3 regions of the Marinobacter sp. DUT-1 genome follow, and region 1 is predicted to be linked to each of the others. Evidence: riboswitches for the same ligand, from Rfam matches in the RefSeq annotation. Region 1 holds a riboswitch; each other region holds the start of a gene.
What was found. Region 1 has a riboswitch for thiamine pyrophosphate ahead of thiC (phosphomethylpyrimidine synthase ThiC). Riboswitches for the same ligand answer to the same signal wherever they lie in the genome.
Positions count from the first base shown of each region.

Region 1 (9,454 bases):
GTGGGCGACAAATCCCGCCTCGGCCAAGCGGTTGACTCCTTGTGCCACCCGGCTGTCCGGTCTGGTGGGGAGATCCAGAAGACCCGCAGGCACGCCCGAGGTGGCGGCCTCGCATACCATCGACATGCTGTCCGGCGTTATCCATACCGCCCTGGAGGCAGACAGCTGATGCCTGAGCCAGTTCTCGTGAGTGTTTTCACAGCTCATAACGGTGACTCTGGGGTGAGCCAGGTCTGCGAGGCGCTCTCGCATTGCCTTGGGTGTGCGCCGGGAATCGCTCAGGGTCCAGCGCCAGCCCGGGTAACGGGCAACCAGGTCATTGATTCGGGCCAGAACGGCGTCGTCGTCCCAATCAAAATGGGGTGAAGGCCCGCCAATGAGGATCAGGGCCTCGCGGTTATCGGTCAGCCTTGCCAGCGGAGTGATGGGGTTTATCACGCCTTCGGTGACAAGGACGTTTGCAGATGCTTTCACCTTGTCATGGGCGGGAATGATGGCGCCGTCCACCCATGACAGGGGAAAGGAAGGCTTCATGATAACCAGGGTTTTGGCGTTGCCCAGCCGTCGGAGTGCGAGCAGCAACCGGTGGGTGCCGGTACCGGCGGCCACGATCAGGTCGGGTCGGGGCAGGTCGGCGGGCAGAGTCGGCGCCGCTCCGAGCAGGGCGCGCCACAATGGCACCTGATAGTCGGTTGCATCGAGCCAATAGAGGCGTGCCCCGGTGTGAGCTCGCAGGCGGTTGCCCAGGCCCTTCAGCTGGTTCCGGTGCCCCGGCTTGCCGTCGGTCACCAACCAGACCACCGGTGCATCCTCCTCGGGCTGCATGCTCAATGGTAACTCCTACTTTTTCTTGCGCCGGTAGAAACCGGGGTCGTCGGGTTCCGGACGGGTTTTGAAGCGCCGGTGCATCCAGAGATACTGGTCTGGTGCCTTGCGGATCTCCTGCTCGATGATCCGGTTGATGCGGGTGGCATCCTCAAGGTCGTCCCCGCTGGGAAAGTTCTCCAGTGCCGGGTGGAAGTAGATGTCGTAGCCCGGCTTGTCATCCCGCCGGAAGTGACTGAACGGCACGATTTTGCAGCCGCTGCGCTCGGCAATCCGTGAGGTAGCGGTAATGGTGCCGGCGGGAATGCCGAAAAACGGCGCGAACACGATATCCTTGCGCCCGTAATCCTGGTCGGTGGCGTACCATACCGCGCGGTTTTTCTTCAGACTGCGGAACAGGCCGCGAAGATCCTTGGCGCCAAGCACGTTACCGTAACGCCGGCCCCGGGCGCGGGTCATGACCGCATTCATCAGCGGATTGTTGTGATCCCGCTGCATGACATCGGCCTCGATGTATTCAGTTACCAGGCTACCTCCCAGATCCAGGGTACTGTAATGACCGCCCAGCAGCAGTATGCCGTGACCGGCTTCCAGGGCCTTTTCGAAATGCTCGATGCCGTGGATGCGGGTGATACCAGTGAGCTTTGCCGGGTCCCGGAACCAGGCAATGCCCAGCTCCATCAGCCCGATTCCGTTGGCGATGAAGGCTTTGCGCACGAGCGCTGCCTGTTGCTGTTCGGTCAACTCTGGAAAACACAGCCGGATATTCACTTCGGTAATGTGACGGCGGCTCCGTGCAAATTTCCACGCCAGCAATCCGGCCAGCTTGCCCAGCCACCACTGCAGACGGATTGGCAGTTGGGCCACCAGCCACATGAGGCTGATACCAAGCCAGGTTGGCCACCAGCGTGGGTGCCGGTAGGCGGAAAAGTCCGTGTTGCGTGGCAGTTTGCGGTACTTCTTCTTCAAAACAGGGAACCTTGCATCGACAATGGGTGAATCCGGGGGCACCATGCGGCCCCTTGACGATTTTTGCGCTATGATAACGCACTGTTTTGCCGGGAGTCCTGCGTGTTCCAATTTCTCTATTCCCAGCTCATCCGCCTGATCCTGCCGTTTATCCTGCTAAGGCTGTGGTGGCAGGGCCGAAAGGCTCCCGCCCTGCGCCAGGATCTTGGCCATCGCATCGGGCTGGTTCCCCGGCTTCCGGGCCCGGTTGTCTGGGTCCATGCGGTGTCGGTCGGCGAAACCATCGCAGCGGCACCCATGGTGCGGCGCCTGCTGGCGCGGGACCCGCAGATCACCATACTGATGACGGCCATGACCGACACCGGCCTGGCCCAGGCCCGAAAGATGTTCGGTAACCGGGTGCGCTATGCCTACGCACCCTACGATAGCCCTGGCTCCATTCGCCGGTTTCTCAATCGCACCCGTCCCCGGATCCTGGTCATCATGGAAACCGAGATCTGGCCCAACATGATACGCCAGACCCGGGCCCGCGGTGTTCCGGTTTTCCTGATCAATGCCCGCCTGTCCGAACGCTCTGCCCGGGGTTATGAACGGATCCGGAGCCTTGCGTTACCGATCATGCAGAGTATCAGCTGGGTGGCGGCCCAGGCCGAGAAGGATGCCGAACGCTTCCGCCGTATCGGGGTCGTCCCGGACAAGGTGGAAGTCACCGGCAGCGTCAAGTTTGACGTGGATATACCACCGGATGTCCGACAGGCTGCACGGGATCTCCGAACACGTTTGGCGGGGCGGCCGGTCTGGATTGCCGGCAGCACCCATGGGGGAGAGGATGCTCAGTTGCTCACCGCCCATCAGGAATTGCTTGTTGCCCATCCCGAAGCGCTCCTGATCCTGGTGCCAAGGCACCCGGAACGATTTGATTCGGTGGCCAACAAGGCCATGTCCAGGGGGATGACCGTTGCCAGGCGTTCCCGTGGCGAGGATCCCGCTGATGCCCAGGTTTATCTGGGCGACACCATGGGCGAGCTGATGATGCTCTATGGTGCCAGTGACATTGCCTTTGTGGGTGGTTCGCTTATTGAACGGGGTGGGCACAATCCCCTGGAGCCGGCTGGCTGGGGAATCCCGGTGTTTTCCGGGCCTCACGTGTTCAATTTCGAGACCATCTATCAGCGCCTGCTGGACGATACCGGCGTCAAGATCGTGGCCAACGCCGAAGAATTGGCGACCTTCCTGATCACCCTGTTCAGTCACCCCAGTGAGCGGGAAGCGATTGGACGGCGCGCACTGTCAGTGGTGAACAAGAACCGGGGCGCGCTGGAAAAAGTGGTCGAGGGAATTATCGAGCGGGTTTGATGTGAGTGGCGGGCAGTGTGCCTGCCCGCCAAAGCGGTCCCCTAGCGGGCCGGATCGTCCAGGGTCTGTTCCTCGTTGGCCAGGGCTTCAATGCCTGGTGCTGTTTCGCTCAGCCAGTTGTTCAGGTCCACCAGATCCTGTGGGCTGAGAGTGCCGGCGGCCTGCTTCAGCTGCAGCGTGTTGATCACGTAGTCATAACGGGCATTGGCATAGTCACGCAGCGCCACGTAATAGGCCCGCTCCGCATCCAGCACTTCCACGATATTCCGGGTACCCACTTCATAGCCGGCACGGGTGGCATCCAGTGCACTGCGGCGGGAAATAATGGTCTGTGACAGCGCCGAAGCGGTCTCGACATTGTTGTTCACGGTCAGGAACAGGCTGCGGGTATTCACCCGGACGTCCCGTCGAACGGTGTTGAGCTGCTCTTCCGCCACGGTAACGAGGGACCGTTGCTGCCGAACGCCCGCCTGGGTACCACCACCGGTATACAGTGGCACGTTCAGCTCCAGGCCAATAACGCCCTGGGTCCCTTCGAACTGGTTGGGGCTGCCGCCGTCAATCTCGTTGTCACCGTAGGACGCGGTGAGATCCAGGGTCGGGTAATGGCCGGATTTGGCAACCTTCAGGTTGGCCTCGCTGGCGTTGAGGTCATAGAGCGCGGACTGAATGGACCAGTTCTGCTCCAGCGCCGTGGTTTCCCAGGCCGAAGGGTCCATTGGTTCCGGGCGACCGAGCGGGAAGTTCCGGCGCAGGTTCTCCAGATCCTCCGGGTACTCCCCGGTCAGCCTTGCCAGTTGTTCCTTGGCGACATTGAGCTGGTTTTCCGCGGCAATCCGCTGGCTCTTGGCATCGTCATAGCTGGCACGGGCCTCATATACCTCGGTAATCGCAATCAGGCCAACATCAAAGCGCTCCTGGGCCTGCTCGTACTGGCGCTGGATTGCGGCTTCGGTGGCCAGGGCTGTAGTGACGGTGTCCTGGGCCCTGAGTACATTGAAATAGGCAGTGGCCACGTCCAGGATCAGCTGCTGCTGGGCCAGGTTGTACTGGGCCCGGGCGGATTCGGTCTGGAACTGGCTGGCGTCGTACCGGAACCAGGAGTCGGCCCGGAACACCGGCTGGGTCAGCTGGACACCGTAACTGGTGGACTTGTAGCTTTCGTCCTGAATGTCGCCGTCCAGGTCCGTATGGTTGGCATTGCCGAAGGCGCCCACCTGCGGCAGCAGCGCACTTTTGCTGACATCGCTCGCGGCCTGCTGGGCCTCGAAACTGGCCTGGGCGGCCGCAATGCCGGAGTCATAGGAGAGGGCTTTTTCGTAGGTGTCGATCAGGTCGATGGCGAGGGCTGGTTGGGCAGCCATCACACCGATCAGTCCGGAAAGCAGTCGTTTTTTCATTCTTTCTCCTGAATACCTGTGCGCATGGGCGTCAGTCCGGGACGCCGGGTAACCGGCCGCACAGTGCTCTCAAGCACCAGGGTGTGCATCCGGCGGGCTTATGGTTGGCCATTATGGACAATAATTCCCCTGGCCTCTACACTTGCAAACGTCACACAAATTGTGTGCTGAACCGAATTTCACTCGCGTCTTGACGGGGTGCTGGCTTACCTGATTCCTGGGTGGCCGGCTGAGATTGCATCGCAGAACCCGCGACCTGATCCGGATAATACCGGCGTAGGGATTAAGACCAGATGACCCAAAAGCAGTCCCCAGTCCTAGTGGCTTTGGCTGCCCATGCAGGCTCCGTCATACGCGACCCGAAACCCCAGTCCATCTACCGGGAGCGAAAGATGACCGACCTGCCATCCTACCTCAGCGATTCCGCAAGAGTTGATTCCGCCGCCATCAAACCGTTACCAAGCTCACGAAAAATCTACGTGCAGGGTAGCCGATCCGATCTGCGAGTGCCCATGCGGGAAATTACTGTGGAAGACACGCCGACCGAAATGGGCGGTGAGAAGAACCCACCGGTGGTCGTTTACGACACCTCAGGCCCCTACACGGACCCGGAGGCGAGTATCGACCTGCGCAAAGGCCTGGAGCCCATCCGTGCCGGCTGGATTGCCGAACGGGGCGATGTTGAACAGCTGGAAGGCTACACCTCGGAATTCACCCGCCGGCGCATGAAAGACCCACAACTGGACCCGCTCCGGTTCATGGATGAGCGCAAACCCCTGCGGGCCAAGCCGGGCAGGAACGTTTCCCAGATGCACTACGCCCGCCAGGGCATCATCACCCCGGAAATGGAATACATCGCAATACGCGAGAACATGAAACTCCAGGAAGCCCGTGAGCAGGGCCTGCTGGACCAACAACATCCCGGCCAGTCCTTTGGCGCCAACCTGCCAGCGGAAATCACACCGGAATTCGTTCGCGACGAAGTGGCCCGAGGCCGCGCCATCATTCCTGCCAATATCAACCACCCGGAAATCGAACCGATGATCATCGGCCGCAACTTCCTGGTGAAAATCAACGGCAATATCGGCAACTCGGCGGTCACTTCCTCCATCGAGGAAGAAGTGGAAAAGCTCACCTGGGGCATCCGCTGGGGCGCCGACACCATCATGGATTTGTCCACCGGCAAGAACATCCACGAAACCCGGGAATGGATCATCCGTAACTCCCCGGTACCCATCGGCACCGTGCCCATCTACCAGGCCCTGGAGAAAGTCGGCGGCGTGGCCGAAGACCTGACCTGGGAAGTCTTCCGGGACACCCTGATCGAACAGGCCGAGCAGGGCGTGGATTACTTCACCATCCACGCCGGTGTGCGCCTGCATCACGTCCCGCTTACCGCTAACCGGGTTACGGGCATCGTCTCCCGTGGTGGCTCCATCATGGCCAAGTGGTGCCTGGCCCACCACAAGGAAAGTTTCCTTTACGAGCACTTCGAAGACATCTGCGAAATCATGAAAGCCTACGATGTCTCCTTCAGCCTCGGCGACGGCCTGCGCCCCGGTTCCATCGCCGACGCCAACGACGCGGCCCAGTTCGGCGAACTGGAAACCCTGGGCGAACTTACGAAGATTGCCTGGAAGCACGATGTCCAGTGCATGATCGAAGGCCCCGGCCACGTGCCCATGCACCTGGTTAAGGAAAACATGGAAAAGCAGCTCGAATGTTGCGACGAAGCCCCATTCTACACCCTCGGCCCGCTGATCACCGACATCGCGCCGGGCTATGACCACATCACCTCCGGCATCGGCGCTGCCATGATCGGCTGGTACGGCTGCGCCATGCTCTGTTATGTGACTCCCAAAGAGCATCTGGGCCTGCCCAACAAGGACGACGTGAAAACCGGCATCATCACCTACAAGATCGCCGCCCACGCCGCCGACCTGGCCAAAGGCCACCCGGGCGCCCAGATCCGCGACAATGCCCTCTCCAAGGCGCGTTTCGAGTTCCGGTGGGAAGACCAATTCAACCTCGGCCTCGATCCGGACACCGCCCGGGCCTACCACGACGAAACCCTGCCCAAGGACTCCGCCAAGGTGGCTCACTTCTGCTCCATGTGTGGTCCTAAGTTCTGTTCCATGAAAATCTCCCAGGAAGTCCGGGATTACGCGGCAGAAAACGGGCTGGACGAGGTTTCCGCGATTGACGCCGGGATGCAGGAAAAGTCCCGCGAGTTTGTGGAGTCCGGCGGTAAGCTTTACGACAAGGTCTGATAGCTTGGTGTTCTGGTTCGCAGGACTGTGACTTCGCGGGTGGAGCCCGGTGGGTGGCCCGGTTCAGGACACGCTCCTGACGGCCCATCCCTGGGGCGCTTGGGCTCCGCCATCCTTGGCTCCGCACAGTCCTGAACCCGGCCACCCACCGAGCTCTACTAGACTCACGGGAATTCGCTTTAAGAAACCGGAAATTTAGAAGCGATACGGCCCTGTTAGCTTTCTGGCAGGAATTCTACTTGCGCATTGCAGGGCGTCAGATCGGGTGAATCGGGAAGCGCCTCCCAAAACTGTGCGGAGCCATGGATGGCGGAGCTCAAGCGTCACAGGGACGTGCCGAAGGAGCGTGTTTTGGGAGGCGCTTCCCGGTTCGCCCAGCTCCCGCAACTATCAGGCTGGGTCAGGAGCCGAAAGGCCAGATCGTGAGCTTGCAGGAAACCCCAACAACCGGCTATCGTTCAAAGTCGATTACCAACCGGGGTGAACGATGACCAAACCGTTCCAGTTCAAAGACAGCGACGTCAAAATCGAAAAACGCGAAACCGTCTTCCAGGGCTTCTTCCGCATGGACAAGCTCTGGCTGACCCACCCGCGATTTGACGGCCGTGACATGCCGGTCTTTACCCGGGAACTCTTCATAAGGGGCGACGCCACCTGCGTGCTGCCCTACGACTGCGACCGGGACGAAGTCGTCCTGCTCGAACAGTTCCGCCTCGGCGCCCTCGGCCGCAGCCAGTCCCCGTGGTTGCTCGAGCTCGTGGCCGGCATGAACGAAGACGGCGAAACCCCGGAAGAAGTCGCCCAACGCGAAGGCCAGGAAGAGGCCGGGCTCACCTTCAGCCAGCTCGACAAGATCTGTGATTACCTCGTCTCCCCGGGCGGCAGTACCGAAATGATCCACCTGTACTGTGGCCACATCAGTACCAGGGATGCCGGCGGCCTGTACGGCATGGAGCACGAGCACGAAGATATCCGGGCCCACGTGGTTTCCGCAGACGAAGCCATAGCCATGATCCACGATGGCCGGATCAACAATGCTGCCGCTATCATCGCGCTTCAATGGCTTGAACTGAACCGTTCAAGACTCCGTGAAGGAAAGCAGTGATGACCGAGTGGACCATGAAACCCCAGCGCTACGTGCCGGATCTTCGGCAGCTTGGCGCCCTGTGCGACGGCAATTACCAGCGCCTGAGCAAGTTGCGTCAGCTGGAAGCCGATGGCAAGCCGGTGTGCGAGTTCGAGTTGCACCGGGAGAACCAGTACCTGGGCCGGGTCCGGATCAAGGTCCTGCAGACGGCCCGATTTACCGAAACCCTGCTGCTGGAACAGGTCCACAATTCCGGTCGCTGGCTGAACAATCCCCAGATGACCGTGCGCGTGTATCACGACGCCGCCATGGCGGAGGTGATCAGCTGTTACCGGGATCGTCAGATCGCACCGGTCAACGATTATCCCAACCGCTTCATGCATCACCCGGACGAAAAGGTTCAGGTGAATGGTTTCCTGGCCGACTGGCTGGATTACTGTCTGCGCTTTGGCCATTTGCCCATGGAATACGCTGCCTGGCCGGCCGGCGAGGGTGTGGACTGACGGTCCGAAGTGGATGTGTCATAGTTGTCAAAAATAGCAATATGTTGACGACGCCTGGCGGGAATGTGACTCCGGTTGCAATTGCCGGTGACCAATTCTGAAGCGTTCGTCGTACACTTGTCCCTGTTTCAAGTGGTTGCAGCAGGCTTAACAGGTTCGCCATGACCAGATCGGACGAGGCCCGCCCCTTGCGGGTACTCCAGATAACAGACCCCCATCTGATGGCCCGTGAGGACGGTGCCTTGCTGGGTGTGAATACTCGGAACAGCCTCGCGGCCGTGATCGATGAGGTGTTGCAGGCCCATGGCCAGCCGGACCTGATCCTGGCCACCGGTGACCTCGCTCAGGATGCCTCCGAACAGGCGTATCGCGTTTTCGGTGACAGTCTTTCCTGCTTCCACTGCGGTTCCGCCTGGCTGGCCGGCAATCACGACAACTCGGCAATGCTCAACCGGGTTGCCAAGAACTATCAGGCCGATCGCAGGCAGATTCTGCAGGGCGGCTGGCAGTTCGTCCTGCTCGATTCTTCCGTCCAGGGCAAGGTTTACGGTGAGCTGGCGGAGAGTGAGCTGTCGTTTCTCGATCGCGCGCTGTCCGAGTATCCCGATACCCCGACGCTGGTCACACTGCACCATCACCCGGTAGATATCGGGGCGGACTGGATGGAGGAAATCGGGCTCCGCAATCGCGACGCCTTCTGGGCCGTGATCGACCGTCATCGCCAGGTGCGGATCGTGCTCTGGGGTCATGTCCATCAGGAGCATGAAGAGTCCCGGAACGGGGTGAAGCTGCTTGCCACACCCTCCACCTGTATCCAGTTCACCTCCGGCGCCAGGGACTTTTCCGTGGAGCCACTGGCGCCGGGTTACCGTTGGTTCGAGCTCGAGCCGAACGGTCACTTCAGCACCAAAGTTCATCGCGCCGGAGCCTTCGAGTTCGAACTGGACCAGAAGAGCTCCGGTTACTGAGTCTCCAGTTCGCCGTTCTCGGCCGGTTGCTCCAGCCTTTTCCTCAGCTCCCTGGCTGCCGTGATCATGGCCCTGA
Region 1 is NZ_JBNRLS010000005.1:97,123-106,576, reverse strand. It holds gene ACQUTG_RS16395 (mitochondrial fission ELM1 family protein) at 1-825, opposite strand, end outside; gene lpxL (LpxL/LpxP family Kdo(2)-lipid IV(A) lauroyl/palmitoleoyl acyltransferase) at 841-1,794, opposite strand; gene waaA (lipid IV(A) 3-deoxy-D-manno-octulosonic acid transferase) at 1,897-3,150, shown strand; gene ACQUTG_RS16380 (TolC family outer membrane protein) at 3,192-4,550, opposite strand; TPP riboswitch at 4,735-4,850, shown strand; gene thiC (phosphomethylpyrimidine synthase ThiC) at 4,943-6,820, shown strand; gene ACQUTG_RS16370 (NUDIX domain-containing protein) at 7,308-7,925, shown strand; gene ACQUTG_RS16365 (DUF1249 domain-containing protein) at 7,925-8,410, shown strand; gene cpdA (3',5'-cyclic-AMP phosphodiesterase) at 8,572-9,378, shown strand; gene metE (5-methyltetrahydropteroyltriglutamate--homocysteine S-methyltransferase) at 9,372-9,454, opposite strand, start outside.

Region 2 (9,454 bases), on a different contig from region 1:
GGAAAACACACCGCCACCAACCATGGTCCAGCCCGGCTGGTAATAATGAATTTCACAAGAATCAATGATTGCGATATCCAGGTCCTTCTGGCGCTTTAACAGGCTCGCAGCGGTCGCAATTCCGCCTGCTCCGGCCCCGATGATGACCACGTCATGGTATTTCAGGGAGGATCGATCGGCGTTTTGGTGAGGTTTCATCTGGTCTTCAACTCCGCAATATCAAAGGACCTCCCTGTCCGTCGAGCTCAATAATCAAACGTTACTTTTCCAGCAGTTCCCGAATGGGCTGAGGATCATGACCGGCCTCGTGGGCCGCCTTGAGCAGCATCGGAATACTGCACTGGGGTTCCCGAGCGCGGGCCTGGGCCCACATGTGAACAGCACGACGGCCGGTCCGACAGAACCCGAGGATGGGTGAAGGTACTTGTTCCAGCGCTTTGCCGAACGCTTCCACGTCTGCTTCGGAATACTCGCCGGATGCCACCGGGACACATACCCACTCAAGACCGACCTTGGCGGCAGCCTCCGCGTAGGCCTGCTCACCGGCGTAACCCTCTTCCCCGGGGCGACGGTTACAGATCAGTGTCCGGAAGCCTTTTTCCCGGATTTCAGGGAGATCGCCGATAGCCACGGTATCCGCAACCGCGAACTCCGGTTCAAGATAATGAATCTTCATGGCGTACCCTCTGTCAGAAGCGGTTTACAGGTACTTTCAGGTAAACCTGTCCGTTATCCTCGGCCAGTGGCATCCCACCTGCCCGCATGTTCACCTGTACCGAAGGCAGGATCAGGCGGGGCATGCTGAGCGTGGCGTCCCGCTCGGTCCGGAGCCTGACGAAATCGTCTTCGGTCATGCCTTCGCGAACGTGGATATTGTTGGCCCGTTGCTCGGCAACCGTGGTTTCATGCTGGAACTCGTCCCGGCCCGGTGCCTTGTAGTCGTGGCACAGGAAGATCCGAGTCTCATCGGGCAGCGCCAGAACCTTCTGGACAGAGCGGTAGAGCGTGTGAGCGTCACCGCCGGGAAAGTCACAGCGGGCGGTGCCGGAATCCGGTGCAAACAGTGTGTCGCCAACGAAAGCTGCGTCACCGATGACATACGTCAGGCACGCAGGGGTATGGCCGGGGGTATGCAGCACCCACCCTTCCAGGTTGCCGATTTGGAACGAATCCCCTTCCTCGAAAAGCCGGTCAAACTGGCTGCCATCACGGGCAAATTCGGTACCGGCGTTGAAGACTTTTCCGAAGATTTCCTGCACGTCAACGATTTTCTGGCCGATGCCGGTCTTGCCACCGAGCTGTTCCTGCAGGTAAGGCGCCGCAGAAAGGTGGTCAGCGTGAACGTGAGTTTCGAGTATCCACTCGACCTTCAGGCCGCCATCCTTTACGAAACGGATGATCTCTTCAGCGGAACGGACGTCGGTCCGGCCGGCGGCGTAATCGAAATCCAGCACGGAATCCACGATGGCACAGGCATTACTCGCTGGATCCTGTACTACGTAACTGAAAGTATTGGTCGGTTCATCAAAGAAATGTGTGACTGCAGGCATTTGCATAGTCATTCCTCCGTCGGGAGTGTCTGTCGTTACGTCACACACTACACCATACTTTTAGTTCTAAGCATAGGCGCCATGGCTATATGCGACACAATGACGCTGATAGGCAAACTCGATGGCTGGCCGGAGGCAACGGCTAGCGTGTTATACTGTGCGCCACTCAACGGGGTGCCCTTCGCTCAAGAAATGAAGGGCTGAGACCATACCCGCGGAACCTGATCCGGTTCGTACCGGCGAAGGGATTGAGTATTCACCGTTCCAGTGAAACCGCGGCATGGTTCCCCAGATCGAATCCGAGGATACGACCATGCTGAGACGCCCCCTGACCCTTTTTGCAGGCATCGCGCTGCCGCTTCTGGCCAGTGCCCAGGGCAACGAAGCCCTGACCGTCTACACCCACCCGTCATTCGCTGCCGAATGGGGACCCGGACCGGGCGTGAAGGAAGCGTTCGAGCAACAATGTCACTGCACCCTCGAATATGTGGTCCTTGATAGCGGAGGTGACATCCTCCAGCGGCTTCGCCTCGAGGGCAATTCCACCGACGCGGATGTGGTTCTCGGGCTGGACACCGGCACCATGGAAACCGCCAGGCAGACCGGCCTGCTTGCTCCGCACAGTATCGCGCTCGAATCTCTTGATCTGCCCGTCGAGTGGCAGGATTCCCTGTTTGTGCCCTACGACTGGGGCTATTTTGCCTTCGTCTATGACACCCAACAGTTACCCAACCCTCCGAAAAGCCTGGAGGAACTGGTCAACGCACCCGAGGAACTGCAGATCATTATCCAGGATCCCCGGACCAGCACACCGGGCCTTGGCCTGTTGCTCTGGATGAAGGCCGTCTACGGCGACCAGGCCGGCGAAAAGTGGCAGGCCCTCAGCGATAACATTCTGACAACTACCAAGAGCTGGAGTGACGGCTACTTCTCGCTGTTCATGAACGGTGAGGCACCGATGATCCTCTCCTACTCCACGTCTCCGGCCTATCACATGGCCATCGACAAGACCGACCGTTACCAGGCGGCCGAGTTCGAGGAGGGTCATTACCTTCAGGTGGAAGTGGCGGCATTGGTTGAGCCCTCGGAACAGAAAGCACTGGCCCGGGACTTCCTGCAGTTCATCCTGACCGCAGATTTCCAGCGCCATATTCCCCTGAAGAACGTGATGTACCCGGCCATTGATCTGGGGGATGAATTACCGGAGGTGTTTGATCGCCTGATCCAGCCGGACAAAACCCTGTTTATCGATCCGGCCACCGTGGCAGAAAAACGCAAATCCTGGCTGGATGAATGGCTCAACGCCATGATCCCGTAATGCGTCAATTCCCGTTCGGTGCCACCCAGGCGCCGCTCAGCCACCCGGGCTGGCAGATCGGCCCGGGCCTGCTCATCGCCGGTAGCCTGCTGGCATTGACCATTGCCGGTGTAGCCGCGCTGCTCTGGCAGGCCCACCTGCCGGAAGCCTCCGAGCTCTGGCAAAACCGCTATCTCAGCAATGTCATCCGTTTCACGATCTGGCAGGCCACCCTTTCCACTTTGCTCAGCCTGGTTCTGGGACTGTTCATTGCACTTGCCCTGGTCAGGCAGCCCCGATTCCCGGGTCGAAACTTGCTGTTACGGATGATGGAGCTGAGCCTGGTTCTGCCAACGATCGTGGCGGTTTCGGGACTGGTGGGAGTTTATGGCCGGCACGGCTGGCTGACGTCAGTGGTTGAACACTGGACCACGGTCCGCTGGAATCTCTACGGGCTTAACGGCATCGTGCTGGCTCACGTGTTTTTCAATGCACCATTGGCCGGCCGGATTCTGCTCCAGGCACTGGAATCGGTTCCCGCGCCCCGGCGGCGGGTGGCCAGCCAGCTCGGCCTGACCGGGTGGTGGCTCTGGCGCACCCTTGACTGGCCGGCTGTGCGCCGTGTGTTGCCGGGCATCGCAGCCCTGGTATTTACCCTCTGCTTTACCAGTTTTGCCATCGTGATGACGCTCGGCGGAGGGCCCGCGTCCACTACCCTTGAAGTAGCGATCTACCAGTCTCTGCGCTTTGAATTCGACTTCGGTCGCGCGGCCCTGCTGGCGATTGTGCAGTTATCAATCTGCGGTGCCATCTGGCTCTTGATGGTTCGTCGAGGTTTGTCAGCTAACCTTACGCCACAACGCAGTTTTTCAGAAACCATACTTAGGCCAGACAGCCACGGCATCACGCGGTTCCGGGATATCGTGCTGCTACTGTGCTTTACCCTTTTTCTCCTTCTGCCACTGGCCGCAATCCTGTTCCGGGGCCTGCCGGGGCTTGTCACAGTGGCCGTTGACGGTGGTAACCCGCTCGCGGATCTGGTGAACGCGACACTACTAAGCTTCGCCATTGCCCTGCCCGCCGGCGCGTTTTCGGTGCTGTCGGCCCTCCTTGTGCTGGCCCTCGCCAGTCGGGGTGGCCCGCATCTGGGCAGGTTATCTTCGGTGGCAACCGCGGTGCCCCTGATGGTCCCGCCGATCGTCCTTGGGACAGGCCTGTTTCTGCTTCTCCGGCCGAGCCTGGGACACTCCTCGCAGGGGCTGGCGCTGGTTGCGCTGATCAATGGTCTGATGGCCCTGCCATTTGTCACCCAGCTCCTTAAGGGACCGCTCACCGGCCTGGATCAGGCAACGGCACAACAGGCGGACCAGCTAGGATTATTGGGCTGGTACCGCTGGCGCTGGCTGCACTGGCCCCGGCTCAAGCGTCCGCTTGCTCTCGCCATGGCCTATGGCACCGGATTATCCCTGGGAGATTTCGGGGTGATCGCGCTGTTCGGCACACCGGGACAACCCACGGTACCGGTCCTGCTTTACCAGCAATTGGGCAGTTATCGCATGGAACTCGCGGCGGGCACCGCCCTGTGGCTGGTCGTTCTCCTGCTGCTGGCCTTCGCAGCGTTCAATCTTCCCGATTACCGAAGACGCAAACAGGGCAGACACTCGCACGATGCCTTAAAGACCCTTGCGGAGGCCCGCCATGCTTGATGTGAAGGACCTGACCTTCCGTTACCCGGACACGGAAACCACCTGGCGATTCACCTTTCATGTCGACCATGGGCAATGCATTGCCATAAACGGCCCCAGCGGTTCCGGAAAATCCACCCTCCTGAATCTGGTCGCCGGTTTCCTGACCCCCGAATCCGGCACCATCCGCTGGGAAGGCAGTTTACTGAATGAGCTTCCACCCTGGGATCGACCGGTAACCAGCCTGTTTCAGGAGCATAACCTGTTCGAACACCTGGACGTACAGACCAACATTGGCCTGGGTATGCATCCCGGGCTGAAGTTGAGTACGGAGCAGAAACAGGCCATCTCCAGGGGACTTGCCAGTGTCGGCATGGCCGGCTTTGAGAGTCGTATGCCCGGGGACCTGTCCGGCGGGCAACGTCAGCGTGTAGCCTTGCTGCGGGCGCTACTAAGGGACCAGCCCATCCTGCTTCTGGATGAGCCTCTCACGGGCCTCGATGCGGAGGCACGCACCCAGTTACGGTCCTTGCTGCTCCGGCACAAGGCCGCTGGCAAGGTTCTGGTTCTTGCCAGTCACGATGCGGAAGATCGAAAGATACTGGCGGATAAGCAGTTGAATCTCTAAGCTGTCATTAGCTTGATATTCAATAACTTCCCGAGGCCCGGACGTATCCAAAGATGGAACCACGCCCTTCCCAGTCCCAGGCATCTGACCCTATCGGATCACGTCCCGGCAATGCCCGGTTCGAGTCCGGCGGGCTGACCATTACCGGCGACTGGACCCTTTCGGGTTATCACTCGCTGTTGCAGCAACTGGCGCCACTCCCCGCCGGGGCCAAATCTCCCAAGAGACTGGACCTTTCGGCCCTGGAGCACATCGACACAGCCGGCGCCTCGGTACTGGCATCCTTTCTCGGACCGGCAACCCTGGAGCAACATGTTATCGCGCAAGAGACCCTGCCGGAGGAAAAGGCGGCCCTGCTGCTGGCTGTGGCCCGGTCTCTGGAAGACTGGCAGGAACCCGTACCGCCAAAGGTTTCGCCGCTTCGCCTGTTCCTGGGCCATACCGGCCAGCAGGTGGAAGCACTTGGCCATCTGATCTGGGTATTGCTCGGGTTCATCGGGCAGACCCTTGCCGCCATGGTCTGGGTGCTGCCGCAGCCGAAGCGCTGGCGGGTAACGCCGTTCGTCGCCGCCATCCAGGACACCGGGTTAAACGCCCTTCCCATCGTCGCCCTGCTGACCTTTCTCGTCGGTGCCGTGGTCGCCTTTCTCGGTGCCACGGTACTGGAGGATTTCGGCGCCACGATTTATACCGTCAACCTGGTGGCCTTCTCGTTCCTGCGGGAATTCGGTGTGCTGCTTGCCGCCATCCTGCTGGCAGGCAGGACCGCCAGTTCGTTCACCGCTCATATCGGCGCCATGAAGGTCAACGAGGAGCTGGATGCCATCCGCACCCTGGGGCTGAGTCCCATCGAACTGCTGGTATTGCCCCGGGTTCTGGCCATGATGATCAGCCTTCCGATCCTGACCTTTGTCGGCATGATGGCGGGCATGGTCGGCGGCGCCCTGGTGTGCGTGCTGTCACTGGATATCACCCTCACCCAGTTCCTGGCCATTGTTGAGCGGGATATCGCTCTGCGCCATTTCCTGGTCGGCATTTCCAAGGCGCCTGTCTTTGCCTTCCTGATCGCCGTCATCGGCTGCCTGGAAGGTTTCAAGGTGGGCGGCAGCGCCCAATCGGTAGGCGAACACACCACCTCCAGTGTGGTGCAGTCCATCTTCATCGTAATACTGCTGGACGCCATCGCTGCGCTATTCTTTATGGAAATGGGGTGGTAACCGATGGCAGCAGTAAAAAGCACCAGACACTCACAGCATGAGGCGGAACCGGTTATCGAGGTCAGAAACCTCTGCAACCGTTTCGGGGAACACGTTGTCCACGAGGATCTGAACCTGGATCTGTACCGGGGAGAAATCCTTGGCGTGGTGGGGGGCTCCGGGACCGGAAAATCGGTGCTGTTGCGCAGCATCATCGGTCTGCGCAAACCCACATCCGGTGACATTCGCGTCTTTAGCGAAACGCTTGACGCCCTGTCTCCACGGGCCCGCTCCCGAATGGAGCAGCGGTTCGGTGTCCTGTTCCAGGGGGGCGCGCTGTTTACCTCGCTGAATCTGCAGGAGAACATCGCGGTTCCGCTGATCGAACATGCCGGGCTCAAGCGACCGGATGCCGAGGGGGTGGCACGAATGAAACTTGCGCTGACCGGCCTGCCGCCGGATGCCGCCCTGAAGTATCCCGCAGAACTGTCCGGTGGTATGGTCAAGCGTGCGAGCCTCGCGCGGGCCCTGGCCCTGGACCCGGAAATCCTGTTTCTGGATGAGCCCACGGCAGGTCTGGATCCGATTGGCGCGGCGGCCTTTGATGAGCTGATCGTAACCCTCCGCAACGCCCTGGGCCTGACGGTATTCCTGGTCACCCATGATCTGGATACCCTGTACTCTACCTGTGACCGGGTGGCCGTGTTATCACAAAAGCGGGTACTGGTGGCAGACACCCTGGAAACCGTTGCCGCCAACCCGGACGAATGGATACAGGATTACTTCAATGGCCCGCGAGGCCGGGCCGCGAGCTACGCCGCGATTAATCGAACACCGAGGCAACAAGGAGAAAACGTCTGATGGAGCCCCGGGCCCACCACGTGATCATTGGCCTGTTCACTGTCCTGGCGGTCGGCGCCGCGCTTGTGTTCGCGCTCTGGCTGAGCAAATCCTCGGCGGATCGGGAATGGGCCTATTACCAGATCGGCTTCGACCACCCGATCTCCGGCCTGTCCGAGGGCAATCCGGTGCTTTACAGCGGTGTCCCGGTGGGCGAGGTACTCGAGTTGACGCTGGACCCGGACAATCCCAGCCACGTTCGTGTACTGGTCCGGGTCGACAGGGAAGTGCCCATTCGCAAGGATACCCACGTGGGTCTGATCCTCGCCAATATCACTGGCAGTATGAGTGTGCAATTCCGGGGTGGCACCAAAGACAGCCCCGTGCTTGAGGGGAGTCGCAACAACCCACCCCTGATCACCGCCGATCCTTCGGCCTTCAGCAGTCTGCTGACCAATGGCGAGGCACTGATCGAAAAAACCGAGATTCTGCTCACCAATGCCAACAACCTGTTCTCCGAGAAAAACCTGGAAAACATGACCAGCATCCTGGAAAACACCCGGACCGCTACCGATTCCCTATTGGCCCAGCGGAAAGAATTGGTGGCACTGATGAAGCAGTTCGATGCCGCCGGTGTGCGGGCGGAAGAAGCAGCAATCAAGGTCTCCAGTGTTTCCGACAATGCCAATGCCATCCTGCTGGAACAGGTCGCACCGGTGCTTAACTCCATGGACCGGGCGCTGTCCACCCTTCAGCCTGCTTTGGCCCGTCTCGATGATCTGACCCGAAACAATGAAGGTGCGCTGGATGCCGGTCTGCAGGGACTGGGTGAGTTGACGCCGGCAATCCGGGAACTGCGCAGTGCCCTGCGCAACCTGAACCAGTTCGCTACACGCCTGGAGGCAAACCCCGCAGGCACCCTGCTGGGTGGTTCCAACATCAAGGAAGTTGAGCAATGAGAAGCTGTCTTCGAGCGGTCACCCCGCTGGTAGCGTCATTTGCCATGACCGCCTGTACCGTCTTTCCTACCCCTGAGGCGCCCCGTGTCATGGATCTGGGCTCGGTCGACCCGGTCCAACGCCTGGAAACCCGTCATTCAAGGACCCTGAGGGTGGACACGCCCCTGGCGTCCGAGCCAGTGAACGGAACCCGTATCCTGGCCAAGCCCACCCCCCATGAATTCCGGATGTATGGCAACGCCCGCTGGCGCGACATAGCACCGGTACTGGTTCGCGATCACCTGATCGACACCCTGCGTCAGAGCCAGGGTTTTGCTAATGTTGTGACGGACACCAGTGCCGCCAGCACGGACCTGACGCTGATCAGCGAGCTGTCTGCCTTCCAGGCAGAGACAATCCAAGGGAAAACGCAGATTGTGATTGAACTGCACGCAGAAGTGCTGGATAACCGGTCACGGAAGAGCCTTTGCGTGCGAAACAGCCGGCTGGAGGAGCCCGCTGCGAGCAGTGAACTGAATGACGTAGTGGAGGCTTTCGGCAACACCGCCCATCAGCTGGCTGAGGAAACCTTGCTCTGGGTACACCGATGCCTGGAGGAAAACTGATTCCGGAAGCCGCGAACTCCGGTTATTTACTGTCGGGAAACAGATCCTTCCAGGCGGCTTTCAGGTAAAGGATCATGGACCATAAGGTCAATACCGCCGCCACATATAAGAGGGCGATGGCCACATAGGCCAGGGTCTGGCCCGGGGGAAATGCCAGCAAACCGACAATGGCCGCCATCTGGGCGGTCGTCTTGATCTTCCCGATGTAGGAAACCGCCACGCTCGCCCGACTGCCCATTTCCGCCATCCATTCCCGGAGCGCGGAAATCACGATTTCCCGGCCGATAATGACCGTGGCCGGAATGGTCAGCAACGCGGCGGAGTGCTCTTCAATCAGCACCGCCAGGGCCACCGCTACCATGAGCTTGTCCGCAACCGGATCCAGAAAGGCGCCAAACGGCGTGCTCTGGTTGAGCTTGCGGGCCAGGTACCCATCCAGCCAGTCAGTCACCCCTGCCAGGGCAAATATGAGGGCACTGACGATGTAGCTCCACTCCACGGGCAGGTAGAACACCACGACAAACACGGGGATCATCACGATGCGGGAGAGTGTGAGCAGGTTTGGCAGGTTCATGGGCTTCCTATTCGTCATGCAATGCTGCGTAAATCGTTTCCGCCAGGGCCTTACTGACACCCTGAACCTTCGCCATCTCGTCGACGTTGGCCTTGCGGATCTCCTGGATTCCGCCGAAAT
Region 2 is NZ_JBNRLS010000002.1:236,603-246,056, reverse strand. It holds gene ACQUTG_RS06740 (NAD(P)/FAD-dependent oxidoreductase) at 1-198, opposite strand, end outside; gene ACQUTG_RS06735 (TIGR01244 family sulfur transferase) at 260-676, opposite strand; gene ACQUTG_RS06730 (MBL fold metallo-hydrolase) at 690-1,556, opposite strand; TPP riboswitch at 1,711-1,815, shown strand; gene thiB (thiamine ABC transporter substrate binding subunit) at 1,864-2,868, shown strand; gene thiP (thiamine/thiamine pyrophosphate ABC transporter permease) at 2,868-4,553, shown strand; gene ACQUTG_RS06715 (ATP-binding cassette domain-containing protein) at 4,546-5,160, shown strand; gene ACQUTG_RS06710 (MlaE family lipid ABC transporter permease subunit) at 5,214-6,377, shown strand; gene ACQUTG_RS06705 (ABC transporter ATP-binding protein) at 6,381-7,217, shown strand; gene ACQUTG_RS06700 (MlaD family protein) at 7,217-8,155, shown strand; gene ACQUTG_RS06695 (ABC-type transport auxiliary lipoprotein family protein) at 8,152-8,760, shown strand; gene pgsA (CDP-diacylglycerol--glycerol-3-phosphate 3-phosphatidyltransferase) at 8,783-9,334, opposite strand; gene uvrC (excinuclease ABC subunit UvrC) at 9,342-9,454, opposite strand, start outside.
Region 2: linked by a shared signal. The riboswitch ahead of thiB (thiamine ABC transporter substrate binding subunit) and the one ahead of thiC (phosphomethylpyrimidine synthase ThiC) in region 1 are both predicted to bind thiamine pyrophosphate.

Region 3 (9,454 bases), on a different contig from region 1:
AGCTTTTGAATACCTGATTTTTTCATGATGACCTCAGTTCAGCTCGGCAATAACCTGCCCTGCCATAACGGGTTCACCGTCACTGACCGGAAAGTCGGCAATCGTTCCGTCGGCATCCGCTTTCACTTCATGGAAGGTTTTCATGACCTCGACAAGACCGATGGTGTCGCCTTTGGTGACGGTATCGCCAACTTCGCGGTAGGCGGCCTGGTCCGGTGCCGGTTTACGATAGAATGTTCCCGGGATTGGGGATTTCACTTCATGCTTAGCCATCGGTAGTGTCTCCTGATTGTTATTGTGGTGCTGTCTCAAGCCGTTTATAGCTGTTTGATTGCTTCATTGACTGCCTTGGCAACGTCAAGGGCATTGGGTGTGTCAGAGTGGACACAAACGGTTCCGGCGCGCACAGGCAGTGACTTGCCGTTGACGCTATCCACTTTGCCATTGCGCATAGCCTCGAGAACGCGCGATGCCGCATATCCGGGGTCGACCTCGCTGTGCGACCGCGTAATGATCAGATTTCCGTTATCATCATATTCCAGATCGGCATAAAACTCTGCCAGGAAGGGGATTCCTCTTTCCTTGTAAACCTTTTCGTGCTGGGTGCCAGCAAGTCCCAGCACAGGCACTCCATAGACTTCGGCGGCATCAGCAACGGCATGGGCGATGTGCTCCATGCGCGCTGCCATGCCATAGAGTGCGCCGTGTGGTTTGAGATGCGACAGGGCCACACCACTGGCGTCCAGGAAGCCCTTCAGTGCGCCGATCTGATAGAGGATGATATTGGCCATTTCCTCACGGCCAATCTTCATTTCCCGCCGACCAAACCCGGGCAGATCCGGTAGTGAGAAATGTGCACCAATCTTGACGTTATTCTTGCGTGCCAGTTCTACGGTGCTGCGCATGTGGTTAGGGTCGGAGCCATGGAAACCGCACGCTATGTTGGCCTGGGTGATATACGGCATCATGCCTTCGTCGTCACCCATCCTGTAAAGGCCAAAGCTTTCGCCCATGTCACAATTCACATCTACATGCATCGTTTGTGCTCCTTAATTCTTGAGAGAGGCAACGTACCGAAGCCTGATCTGGTCTGCGATGACCGCCAGTATCAGCAGAATGCCGAGCACGACGGTTTGTAAGTAGGATTCGATTTGCGCCAGGTTCATGCCGTTCTGAATCAGGCCGATGAACAGGGCACCGAGGACGACGCTTTCAAGGCGTCCCACGCCACCTCGGAGACTGACCCCGGCTATGACGCAAGCGGCAATGGATTCCAATGGCATCGAAGCACCAATGTTGGCTTCACCGGTATCAATACGCGCCGTCAAAAGCATGCCGGCAATGGCTGCAAAGAGAGCGCTCAGCACATAGGTGAAAAACAGCGTGGCTTTGGTATTGATGCCTGATAGTGAGGCAGCCTTCAGGTTCCCTCCGACAGCATAGAAGTACCGACCGTTGGGCGTGCGGTAGAGGAACACATATAGCGCGAACACCAGCAATGCAGCGACAAAGACCGGTGCGGGTATACCGAACAGGGAACCATAGCCAAAGGTGTCGCTGAAGGCCCGTGGCATGCCGTAAACAGGCACGCCACCGGTCAGATAGAGTGCGACACCGAAACCGACCGACGCCATGCCAAGCGACACCATGAAAGGCGATACATTGAAGAAGGCGACGCCGGCACCGTTCACGATACCGATCGTGACGCCTGCCAGAATGCCGGACAAACAACCAAGTGCGATTGCCAGCCAGACCATGTCGGGTGCGATGGAGAAGACGGCAGCCATAACCATGGCCCCGACCACTGAACTCAGTGCCAGAGCAGTGCCAACCGACAGGTCAAAGCCCCCGGTGAGCAGAGCCATCATTTGGCCTAGTGCAACAATCATCAGGTAGACCGATTGGCGAAGCACGTTCATCAGGTTCTGCAACGTGAGGAAGTTGTCCGACAACAGCGAGAACACCACCATGGCGATGAACAGAAGAAAGGGCAGAATGCCGAGCTTCACGAACACGCGCTTGGTTAAGTTCCCAATGCCGCCGATAGCCGGTGCGTTCGGCGCAGTAACAGATTGCTCAGCCATTAACAGGCCTCCTTTTCGAAGAAATGGGCAAGCACCTTCTCTTCAGTGAGTTGATCGGCCTGAAGTTCGGCCTGAGTCCGTCCCTGGTAAAAAACGTAGGCGCGGGTCGTAAGATGAAGTATTTCAGGCAGGTCGGACGAGATAATGACGATGGCCACGCCACCGCGTGCGAGTTCCACAATAAACTCATAAATGGAAGCGCGTGTGCCGACATCGACGCCGACCGTTGGTTCGTCGAAGACGATCAGGTCATATTTGCGGGTCAGGGCCCTGGCGAGCATCACCTTTTGCTGGTTGCCACCGGAAAAGTGTTCAACCGTACGTTCAATCAGCGGCGGCGACAGGTTGAGCCGTGTGGTAAGTGCTTCGACTGCCCTTTTTTCGCCACCACTATTGATGAAACAACCTTTTGAGAATGGCTCGATGTCGAGTGAAGCGAGTGCAACATTCTCGCGCACCGAGCGCATCATCATCAGGCCTTCATGGCGCCTATCGGCGGGTAAGTAAAGGAAGCCATCGCGTATATTGCGTTTTGGTGTGTGGCCCGTGATGTCCTGGCCGGCCAGCGTGACCGTCCCGGAGCGGATTGCCAGTGCACCGAAGCACGCCTGCATCATCTCCGATTTTCCCGACCCAACCAGGCCGGCCATGCCGACAATCTCACCCGCCCTGACAGTCAGCGAGGCGTCAGCCACCAAACCGTCGTTTGTTGTGACATTCCTGGCGTCGAGCACGACATCGCCCGACGCATCCAGGTTCAGCTCCGGAAAGATGGCGCCAACCACGCGACCGGTCATGAGCTGCACCAGATCATCTTCCGTCGCGTCCGCCGCCTTGACAGTTTCGATATAGCGACCATCGCGCAGAACAGTAATCCGATCAGCGATACGGCGAATCTCGGCCATTCGGTGGGTGATGTAGATGACCCCGACCCCGCGTTTCTTCAAACCGCCGATCAATTCGAACAACTGGTCAGTCTCATGTGTGGTGAGAGAGGCCGTAGGTTCATCAAGAATCAAAACCTGCAGTTCAGAACGAAATGCCTTGGCGATCTCAACCATCTGCTGCTCTGCACGGGTGAGGCAATCCACCCGCTGGTCGGGCCTCAATGCGAAGCCAAGCTCATCAAGCGTTTCCTTTGCCTCTTTACTGATGCGGGCGCGGTCGAGCAATCCAGCTCGTCTGGGCTCGGCTCCGAGAAACAGATTCTCCTCCACAGTCATCTGAGAGATCAGTGAAAATTCCTGGAAAACCGCCGAAATACCGAGAGAGCGAGCGTCGTGAACCGAAGCCAGTGTCACCGGCATGCCTTTGAAAGAGATTTGGCCGGTGGTCGGCTGGTTCGCACCAGCCAGAATGGAAATCAGGGTCGATTTTCCTGCACCATTCTCTCCAAAGAGCACATGCACTTCGCCGGCAAGCAGTTCGAAATCCACGCCATCAAGCGCCCGGACGCCAGGATACTCCTTGGTAATGGCCCGGGTCTGGAGGAGCGGGGTTCCCCCCGCCTCCTCACGACCCTGCTGTTTGTTGATTGAATTCAACATGGCTTACTTTACCGAGAAAACTGGGCGGAAGCCGTTTGGTGCCAGAGTCGAAGCCGCGTCAAACTCGTCGTAGTTTTCCTGTGTTACCACATAGAGCTCAGGACCGACGTGCTTGAGATAATCCTTGCCTTCCAGTATCCGAACGGCCTGGTCGACAGCGATGCGCCCCTGAATGACGGTGGAATCGGTTGGTGCAGCAAGGATCTGGCCACGGGCGATACCCCGATCAACACCCGGAGCATAATAGTAGGACACTACCTTTATTTTATCTGCCAGCCCCCTTGAGCGGAGGATTGGAATAGCCGCTTCTGCTGTGACCGCAGTGCCGACAATGTAGTCAAGATCGGGATAGGTCTGGAGAGTATCCTCGACGAGCCTGGCTTGGGCTTCCTTACCGGTGTCGCCGTATTTTGTTTCTACCATCTCGATCGCTGAACCCTCTACCGCGCCCAGGAAACCGGCATTTCCTGCTTCTACCCAACCGGCACCAGCGGGACCCGGGAACCAGGCGACTTTCGCTGACTCCCCACCCGCAGGATGCAGTTCAGCCAGGAATTCACCAGCCTTGGCGCCCATTTCGCCAAAGGATACCAACGACTTGGCTGAGAGCTGGTCGGACGACATTCCGTTGATAACGTCGATGACCGGGATACCGTTTTCATTGATCTCAGCGACCAGGTTGTTAAGCCCGTCATAGGCGATGGCGCCGATAATAACGGCATCCGCACCTGCGGAAACGCAATCCTCGATCTGCGAGATTTGAGTGTTGAGGTTCGTGTAGCCACCCGCGTCCGTCACAGTGGCGGCCACACCGAGCCTCTTGGCCTCTTCGGTGATGCCGTAATTGACGCCAAGCCAGTAAGCATCCTTCATGTGCGGGAAAGAAACGCAGAGATTCCATTTCTGCGAGGCTTCGGCGAGTGGTTCGTAATCTGTCTTGCTGCGTGGGCTATCCATGTTGAAGGGGGGAGTCCAGACTTCGACAGGATATGGGTACCAGGTTTCGGCCATTGCGCTGCTGGAAAAGGCAATCGTCATTGCCATCGTCGCAGCTGATGCGCTGAGAAATTTTTTCATTATTGTTTCTCCTAATGTGAAAGGAGCTCTGCTGCCCCAACGCCAATCCCCTCTGGAAAGACGTTAAAACAACCATAAAATGAGACAGCAAATTTGTATAATACGATTTTCAGTGTCCAAATATCTGTTAAAACGATACACTGATTGGAGAGCTTTCGCGGCGAGCTCGGGCATGAACGGGTAGTTCGCGCGCCACAGGATCACTCATAAAGCATTGATTTAAAGATATATTATTTAGGAAAGAGGCATCATGATGTGGGTAGCTTTATAACCACACTTAAATTAGGGTTTATTTTTCAATCTTTTAAATGAATAGCTACTATAAATTTTATGAATACACCTACGATCCGTCAGATCCGTTACTTCATTGCGGTCGCGAACTTGGGACAGATTTCACGCGCAGCTCTCGAACTGAATGTGTCCCAATCTGCAGTGACAACGGCAGTAAAACAGCTTGAGGAAATCGTCGGCACCCCGCTCCTCGCGAGACATGCCGGGGGAGTAGCCCTGACCTATGAGGGCAATATCTTTTACGATCACGCCCGACGAATAATGGCTGTGGTGGAGGAGGCCGTCACATCTCCACGCCGCTTGCGTGATGACGTTAAGGGCACTCTTCGTTTAGCAATGACATACACGGTTGCTGGCTACTATATTCCAACCTACATTGAGCGGTTCCTTCGTGTATTTCCCCACGTGGACCTTCAGTTGACTGAAGCTTCGCGAACTGCGATCGAAGATGGGCTTGCATCTGGTGAATTCGATCTTGCAGTGATGCTCACCTCTAATATTGTCGATCAGGAGGGAATATCCTACGAGACCTTGCTGCAATCACGCCGCAGGCTCTGGTTGTCGGCGAACCACCCTCTTCTCGAGCTGCCATCAATCTCTCTGGCCGATGTTGCTGCCCAACCCTACATTATGCTGACGGTTGACGAAGCCAGTAACACCACACAGCGCTACTGGAATCGCACGAACTATCGACCTCATACAATTTTCAGAACGAGTTCCGTTGAAGCCGTGCGCTCAATGGTTGCCAGCGGCATGGGCGTCACGATCCTCTCCGACATGATTTATCGCCCCTGGTCGCTCGACGGACGCCGCGTCGAGGTGACCTCTCTGGTCGACCGGATACCGACAATGGACGTCGGACTCGCCTGGGCCACCAATATCGAGCAAAACACGGCCGTTTCCGCTTTTCGGGAATTTATGCACATAGGTGAGGAGCCAGATATGCGTTGAGCGCATCATCGATGGTTTATAAGTTTTTACTAACCATGATCACTACCAGGCCCTCGTCAGCCTCACTGAAAAGCCAGTGACCTGGTTTCCTGAGATTCGCTTGATGCCCAGCACCCTCCAGTTGCTCAGAGCCGGCCCTATCTTTACCATGCCGCTGACAGTTTAAATGGATGCCTGATGGCCGTTACCCACCGGCTACGCATTCAACACCACACACAGACAGTTCCAGTCGACAGGGGAGTCCCGGCAACACAGCCGGGGCTGAGAGTGCCTTCGGCAGACCCTGGAACCTGATCCGGATCATTCCGGCGGAGGAAGCGCGACATGATGATGACCCAGATGGCCGCCATTGTGGCGGCATTGTGCCTGTTCGGTTGGCTGGGCTTGCGTGCCCGTCAAACAGCCAACGGCATTGACGACTACATGACCGCCCGCAACAGTCAGGGCGCGACCACCATTGGCCTTTCCTTTCTGGCGTCAGGCATGGGCGCCTGGATCCTCTTTGCGCCACCGGAAGTGGGCGCCTTTGTTGGCCCGGTGGCACTGGCCGGCTACGCCCTGGGGGCGGCATTGCCTTTTATCGTCTTCGCCATGCTCGGCCCCGTCATTCGCCGGCAAATGCCCGAAGGGCGCAGCATCAGCGAGTTTGCCGAAAGTCGCTTCGGTAAAGGTATGCGCCGCTGGGTCTCGTTGATCTCGGTTTTGTACATGTCGTGCTTTCTGGCCGCGGAGCTCACAGCCATTGGCGCAATCACCGGACTGCTGTCTGACCTCAATGGTCAGATCGTCATTATTGGTGTCGCGGTCACGACACTGGTCTACACCACCTGGGGCGGATTACGGGCCAGTCTGGCCACCGACCGCTGGCAGGCATTGCTGTTGATGGCGCTGCTGGCTGCGGTGCTTTTTGTAGACTGGAAACACCTGCCTGCCATGTCGGAGTCGGCCAAATTGCCGGGCATTCCCTTCTGGAGCGCGGTCAGTGTCGCCCTTACCCTGGTGCTCGCGGTAACCGCGGCCAACCTCTTTCATCAGGGCTACTGGCAACGGGTCTGGGCCGCACGGGACAGCAGCTCACTGTGGAAAGGCGCCCTCCTCGGCGGTGGCACCACCATCGTTGTGGTTGCGGTCGTGGGTGGCCTCGGGATGAGCGCTGCCATGGCCGGGCTTGAACTGGGGCAACCGCCCATTCCGTTTTTTGCCCTGATAAATGAAGCACCGCAATGGTTGGGCGCGGTCGCGCTGGTATTGGCCGTCACTTTGGTCGCATCGTCCGTGGATACCCTCCAGAACGGCATTGCCTCCCTGGCGGTCGCTGAAAAAGCGGGCCTGACACTCGCCGGCGCGCGCTGGGTAACGGTGGCCCTGATGGTGCCGGTTGTGGTGATAGCCTTGCAGGGTGCGTCGGTTCTGCGGCTGTTCCTGATTGCCGATCTGCTGTGCGCAACGGCCATCATTCCCATTCTGATGGGACTTTGGCCCCGGGTATCAACAACCGCTGCGTTAAGCGGTGTGTTGGCCGGAGTCGCCGGGGCGATTTTGCCGGGCTGGATCGTGGGCGGCAGTCTCGGTGAAGCTCTCCAGATTGCCAGTTTCCCCGGTGGCGTGCCGACACTGGCGCCGTTTGCCGGGGCAATCGTGGCTTCGGGCGGAGTTACGCTGCTGCTAACGACGGTGCAGCGCCGCCGGACGGGACACTAGGCAATCTTCTGTCTACGCACCAATGCCGCCCGAACCGTTTCCGAAGCCACGCCGGCCAGAAGCCCGAAAAACGGGTCGACCCAGACAGTCACCAGCGCGGTTATTGCGATGACAGGCCAACAGGACGGCTTGGCTGTCCAGAGACGTTTCGACGCAGCCAGCTCCACGGCGGCGACCAGCAACAAGGCGCCAAGACCGGCGGTCGGAATTGCCGCTATGACTGAGAGGCCGCCCGGTAAGAAAGCGACCAGGAGCAAGCCCGTTCCTAAAAGGATGGGAGCCAGGCCGGTCCGGGCGCCGAAGCGATAATGCGCTGCCACGCCACCGGCCCCGTGACACATGGGTAAGGCACCAAACGGAACCAGGAAGAGATTGCCCAGGCCGGTAGTCACTGAAAGTCTGGCCGGCGAAACGCGACTCGATTGCTCGCCGAAACAATCCCCAGCAACCAGAGCCGTCAATACGATGGCGTTGGTGATCGTGAGGGCCAACTGGGGTAACACCAACACTGAAAAGGCTTGTTGCCATTCGTCCATGCCCGGAAATCCAGGCAATCTGAACGCAACCGAATCGATGACAGGAAGCGAGAGCCCCGGCGCCCCCAGCACTGCACCGATTGCCACAGCCCCGCCGAGTCCTATCAGCGCCGCTGGCCAGTTTGGCAACACCTTTAACGTAAAGACCAGGAACACCAAGGTGACCACGCCCAGCAGCCAGGATGTGGCCATCAATCCCAGACTCATATAGGCCAGCAACAATCCCAGCCCCAGCTGAAGGCCACTCAACACCGATCCGGGTACCAGACGGGCCACCCGGTTAATCCATCCGGTTGAACCCAGCAGTAACAATATCGCCCCGATCAGCACCCCACTGGCGATCAGGCTCTGGGACGTCACCTGGGTGGTGAGCAATAATGCTGCAACCGCCTTCATGGGCTGCACTGGTATCGGCAGACGATAATACAATCCCGTTGCAATGTAGAATGCGGCAAAGCCCAGCAGCACGGGCACCGGAGCCAATCCTGCCACGCCTATAGCCCCAAGGCTCAGCGGCAGCAGGGTGCCTATATCACCCAGTGCTCCACTGACCTCATTTACCAGATCTTTTCGGGCTGAAGGCATGCCGGCTCCCGAGTCACCCGTCTAGTTATTGTTAGCGCCAATCAGGCGTTATACACGACCCGTCCCAGTTCACTGATGTCATAACCACCCAACGCCTCGGCGCGCTGGACGAAACGCTCGCTGCCGGCAAACGCCAGCAGGCGCTGCATGGCCGGCTCAAAGTAGTGGCGCCGGCGCATGGCCAGATCAAAATGCTCCTGCTGCAAAGGAATAAACGCCAGCCCCTGGCGCCGCGCCGCAGCTTCGATTCCCAGGCCGATATCCGCTTCGCCTTGGCGTATGGCCAAAGCCAGATCGTCCTCGCTGAGCGACGGGTGCGCGGCCCATGTAAGCTGCTCTGCATCGATACGATGGCTGGCGAGCAAGCCCTGCAGCAGATGACTGACACCGGCATCCGGCTGGCGATGCGCGAGACGTATGCCGGGGCGGGCGATATCCTCAAGCCGCGCAAGTCGATGGGGGTTATCGGCCGCCAGAAGAAGCCCCTGCTGGCGTTTGGCCCACCGAATCAGTACCAGATCGCGCATCCCGCTCAGCCCCAACGTGACAGGGTCATTGTAACGCTGAGCTTCAGCATGCCAGATATGCATCCCGGCAAGCATCGCGCGCCCGTCGATCAATCGCTGTACGCCATCACCGCTTCCCTGACAAAGCAACGCCAGCTCCGCGCCGCTCTCCTTCA
Region 3 is NZ_JBNRLS010000003.1:164,910-174,363, forward strand. It holds gene ACQUTG_RS10770 (acetyl-CoA carboxylase biotin carboxylase subunit) at 1-26, opposite strand, end outside; gene ACQUTG_RS10775 (acetyl-CoA carboxylase) at 34-273, opposite strand; gene ACQUTG_RS10780 (LamB/YcsF family protein) at 318-1,037, opposite strand; gene ACQUTG_RS10785 (ABC transporter permease) at 1,050-2,084, opposite strand; gene ACQUTG_RS10790 (sugar ABC transporter ATP-binding protein) at 2,084-3,631, opposite strand; gene torT (TMAO reductase system periplasmic protein TorT) at 3,635-4,708, opposite strand; gene ACQUTG_RS10800 (LysR family transcriptional regulator) at 5,039-5,950, shown strand; TPP riboswitch at 6,175-6,285, shown strand; gene ACQUTG_RS10805 (sodium:solute symporter family transporter) at 6,275-7,651, shown strand; gene ACQUTG_RS10810 (molybdate transporter family protein) at 7,648-8,772, opposite strand; gene ACQUTG_RS10815 (substrate-binding domain-containing protein) at 8,814-9,454, opposite strand, start outside.
Region 3: linked by a shared signal. The riboswitch ahead of ACQUTG_RS10805 (sodium:solute symporter family transporter) and the one ahead of thiC (phosphomethylpyrimidine synthase ThiC) in region 1 are both predicted to bind thiamine pyrophosphate.